2 regions of the Gordonia sp. 135 genome follow, and region 1 is predicted to be linked to the other one. Evidence: riboswitches for the same ligand, from Rfam matches in the RefSeq annotation. Region 1 holds a riboswitch; the other holds the start of a gene.
What was found. Region 1 has a riboswitch for thiamine pyrophosphate ahead of thiO (glycine oxidase ThiO). Riboswitches for the same ligand answer to the same signal wherever they lie in the genome.
Positions count from the first base shown of each region.

Region 2: another riboswitch for thiamine pyrophosphate. It lies ahead of thiC (phosphomethylpyrimidine synthase ThiC); the one in region 1 lies ahead of thiO (glycine oxidase ThiO).

Region 1 is NZ_CP046257.1:4,607,644-4,610,035, forward strand. Features, by position in the region: gene thiS (sulfur carrier protein ThiS) at 1-166, opposite strand, end outside; gene thiO (glycine oxidase ThiO) at 163-1,227, opposite strand; TPP riboswitch at 1,221-1,330, opposite strand; gene thiE (thiamine phosphate synthase) at 1,378-2,049, shown strand.
Region 2 is NZ_CP046257.1:597,260-599,651, reverse strand. Features, by position in the region: partial or broken gene GKZ92_RS02730 (aldehyde dehydrogenase family protein) at 1-388, opposite strand, end outside; gene GKZ92_RS02725 (GNAT family N-acetyltransferase) at 570-917, opposite strand; TPP riboswitch at 1,112-1,226, shown strand; gene thiC (phosphomethylpyrimidine synthase ThiC) at 1,218-2,392, shown strand, end outside.

The sequences.
Region 1 (2,392 bases):
CGGCTCCCGAGGTCATCGTGTGTTCCGACCATCGTCCTCGCGGTACGACTGCGCCGTCGACGGCCACCGCGATCCCGCGGTCAGGCAGTCCGAGGCGGGTGACGACATCCTTCACCGACTCGTCGTCGCCCACGTCGAGGTTCTCTCCGTTCACGGTGATGGTCACGCGGATGCTCCTTCCAGAATCCCGAGCACCCTGTCCGCCGTGCCCGGTGCGAGAACGATGCCGTTGCGGCCGTGGCCGGTCGCGACCACTGTACGGTCGTCGATCCGCTCCACGATCGGCAGTCCGTCGGCGGTGCACGGCCGTAGTCCGGCGCCCGCCTCGGTCAGTTCGTAGGTGCGCAGTCCCGGCATGACCTCGATCGCGTCGGCGAGCAGATCGGCGACGCCACCTGCCTGCGGAGTGCGGTCGCCGAAGTCACCGGCCTCGTATTGCGTTGCGCCGACCACGATCCCGTCCTCGCGCGGGACCAGGTAGACCGCCCGGCCGTGGAGCCGGGCCCGGACCACGTGGCCGGGCGGCGGAACCGACCACCGTGTCCGGCGCAAGCGAAGGATCTCCCCCTTGGCCGCGTGGAGGGGCACCTCGGGAAGCAGTGCCGCCGTGGCGATTCCGGCGGCGAGGAGGATCTGATCTCGCGGGCCGGCCTGTTCGCGGACGTCGGCGAGGCTCTCCACCCGTGCATCCATGAACCGCACCCCGGCCGCGGCCCCGGCGCTGCGCAGGGTCGCCAGCAGCCGTCGGTTGTCGATCGACCACTCCCCGACCGCCCGGTAGCCGCCGACGAGCCGCGAACTCAACGACGGCTCCAGGGAACGGATCTCACGACCCGTCACCGTGCTGAGCGTGGCGTCGGTGCGCGGCTGATTGGCCCAGACGAAGTCGGCGAGATGGCGCAGGTACTCGGCGTCGGCTGCCGAACCGGCGACGAACAGGGAGTCGGTGGCCGTCACGATCGCGGGGTCGGCGAGCCGCTTCACCAGCGTCGGCCAGCGCCGCACCGATTCGACCGACAGCGCGAGCGCGGCCTCCTCCCCCGGATGTCCCTCGCCCAGCGAGCCGAGCATGCCGCCCGCAACCCATGAGGCCCGCTCGTCGTGACCGGCGTCGACGACGAGCACCTGCCAGCCGGCGTCGGCGGCGGCGAGCGCACAGGTCAGACCGATCACGCCACCGCCGACGACGGTGAGTGCACGGTCGAATCCTGCTGGGGTGTTGCTCAAGCCAGATCACCTTCCTTCGCCGGAATGACCCGGATCAGGTTCGACGGTCTGCGGAGGGGTCCGCACTCTCAGCCCGCCTGCCCGGGCTCCCGTGTGTTCTCGCGGTCCACCCTACGCCCGGCCGGTCGACGCGGGGCTAGCCTGGTCGCCGTGACGACTGCTTCCGAATCGCGCCGCCGCCTTGATTCCGCCCGGCTCTATCTGTGCACCGACGCGCGACGCGAGCGCGGCGACCTGCTCGACTTCGTCGGCTCCGCCCTCGCCGGCGGCGTCGACATCGTGCAGCTACGCGACAAGGGGTCGGCGGGCGAGAAGAAGTTCGGCACGCTCGAGGCCCGTGAGGAGCTCGAGATCCTCGCCGCGCTGCGGGGCGTCGTCGACGCCCATGGCGCGTTGCTGGCGGTCAACGACCGCGCGGACATCGCCGCTCTCTCGGGCGCCGACGTCCTCCACGTCGGACAGGGCGACCTGCCGCCGGCGGTGGCGCGCCGGATCGTCGGCCCCGACGCGATCATCGGGGCGTCCACCCACGACCCCGAGCAGGCCGCGGCCGCAGCCGCCGACCCCGACGTCGACTACTTCTGCGTCGGCCCGTGCTGGACCACGCCCACCAAGCCTGGTCGCAGTGCTGCCGGCCTCGACCTGGTGACGACGACCGCCGGCGCCGCGCCCGGCAAGCCGTGGTTCGCCATCGGCGGCATCGACGCCCCGCGGGTGCCGGAGGTGACCGCCGCAGGTGCCCGCCGGATCGTCGTGGTGCGGGCGATCACCGCCGCCACCGATCCCGCTGCCGCGGCCGCCGACCTCCTCGGCCGGTGGTAGCCCAGGGGCGGTCCTCAGGGTCGGTTGTCAGAGTGGACTGCCGAGGCGGAATCCGTTTGCCTGATCCGGACACCGCGGTCTAGCCTGGACCGATCATGATGTGCATCAAGAGCGCGCTCGTAACCCGCCGCAGCGGGGTCTGATTCTGACCGACCCCCCGCTGCGGGTCGGTTGCACGCTCTTGTCGGTCATCCGTTCTTCGACCGAAATCGGCTTTCGAGATGCACCTTCTTCATCTGCCTCACCCATCCTTCTCACGACACGGGCACACGACCGCGCCGTCGGGAGATCCCATCACCGAACACTTCGGCCGTCCGCTGCCCGCGGGTATGCGCGAGGAGGC
Region 2 (2,392 bases), 1.0 Mb from region 1:
ACGAGTACACCTCGCCGGCCTCGCGGTCGCCGTCGGCGCCGTAGTAGCGGAGGATCTGCGCGGCGCGCCGCACCTCGCCGATACCCTCGGCGAGCGTCTTGCCCTCCTCGCGGGCGAGTTCCGCGCCCCATTCCTCGGCATTGCGCTCCAGGACGCCGGCAGCCTGCACGAGTACCCCACCGCGTTCGTGCGTGGACAGGCGTGACCACTCGGCCAGGCTGCGTCCGGCCGCGGTGACCGCGGCGTCCAGTTGGCGGATGCTCGCCCGACGCCCCACGGCCACGACGACGTTCGGGTCACCGGGACTGTCGCTGGTAAAGGGCGCGTCCTCGCCGTCGACCCATTGTCCGTCGATGAGGTTGTACAGGGACTCGACCGTCTCGGTCATCGTTCTCGCTTCCGTGGCAGCAGTCGGCCCGACAACCGGGCGGGATCACCGCCGAACAATACGTCCGCATCGGCACGCAAGGTCGTCGCCCGAGGGTACAAAACCTCGACCGCGGGTCACCCTGGCGTACAAGAACGCCAACGCCGGCAAGCGGCACCGCGGGCGCGCGGAAGCCGCCTGCTCACACCGGCGCGAGCTCGACGATCCCCGGGTGATGGTCGAGATAGTTCTTGGTGAACGAGCACACCGGCCGAAGCCGCGCGTTGCGTTCCCGGGCGAAGTGGATGACCGACCGGGTGAGACGGGTGGCGAGCCCGTGACCGCTGTATTCGTCGTAGAGAACCGTGTGCAGAACGGTGATGGTGGTCTGACCGTCGACAGTCTCGATCGAGTAGCCGAGCACCCCGACGAGATCCCCCGCGACCCAGAGTTCGAACCTCTCGCGGTCGGGATTGTGCACCACCTGAGCGATCTGCTGCAGAATGGATCGCGCCGACTGCGGCGGCCGATGCCGGTTCTTGCGTAACACCTACATCTCCTCACGTGATCACTGTGGCGGGTCACCGGCAGGACGTCGCGGCTCGACGCAAGGGCCCCTGTGACTAGGGTCACACCCTACCTTACGGTTCCGTAACTGCCGAGACCTCCCGGTGATCCGGTGCAGTGAGCATCTGGGCGCATCGTCAGGTGTTGACCGACGTTGTAGGGTGGCGAACGCAACACAATCACACACGCGGGGGCTCTCACGATGACCGAGGGCTGAGATGGCGACGGGCGGTCGCCGACCGCTCGAACCTGTCCGGGTAATGCCGGCGTAGGGAGAACCATCATGGGCACACGTGTATCCACCGCACCCACCACTGCGACATTCACAGACGGCGGTCTGACCACCGGGCCGATCGAGGGCAGCTCCAAGCACTACCTCTCCGTCGATCACCTCCGTGTACCGCAGCGCCGAATCCACCTGACGAACGGGGAACACCTCGACGTCTACGACACCTCCGGGCCGTACACCGACCCCGATGCCGTGATCGACGTGGAGCGCGGCCTGCCACCGACCCGGGACGCGTGGCACCGCCCGGAACCCGTCGACGGCGCGAGCACCCAACTCGCCTGGGCGCGAGCGGGGATCGTCACCGATGAGATGCGGTTCATCGCGGCACGGGAGGGCGTCGACCCCGACCTGGTCCGCTCCGAGGTGGCCATCGGCCGCGCCGTCATCCCGGCCAACCATCGTCATCCGGAGTCGGAGCCGATGATCATCGGCAAGCGGTTCGCGGTGAAGATCAATGCGAACATCGGCAATTCTGCGGTGCGCAGTTCGATCGCGGACGAGGTCGAGAAGATGGTGTGGGCCACCCGATGGGGCGCCGACACCATCATGGACCTGTCCACCGGCGCCGACATCCACACCACCCGGGAGTGGATTCTGCGCAACTCCCCCGTCCCCGTCGGGACCGTGCCGATCTACCAGGCCCTCGAGAAGGTGAACGGCGATCCCGTCGCTCTCACGTGGGAGATATACCGCGACACCGTGATCGAGCAGGCCGAGCAGGGTGTCGACTACATGACGGTGCATGCCGGAGTGCTTCTCCGCTATGTGCCGCTGACCGCCCGGCGGGTCACCGGCATCGTCTCGCGGGGCGGATCGATCATGGCCGCCTGGTGCCTGGCGCACCACGAAGAATCGTTCCTGTACACGCACTTCGACGAACTGTGCGAGATCTTCCGCCGCTACGACATCACCTTCTCCCTCGGCGACGGACTGCGTCCGGGGTCGATCGCCGACGCCAACGACGAGGCCCAGTTCGCCGAACTGCGCACCCTCGGAGAACTGACCACCATCGCGAAATCCCATGGCGTGCAGGTGATGATCGAGGGCCCGGGACACATCCCGATGCACAAGATCGTCGAGAACGTGCGTCTCGAAGAAGAACTCTGCGAGGAGGCGCCGTTCTACACGCTCGGCCCCCTCGCCACCGACATCGCACCCGCCTACGACCA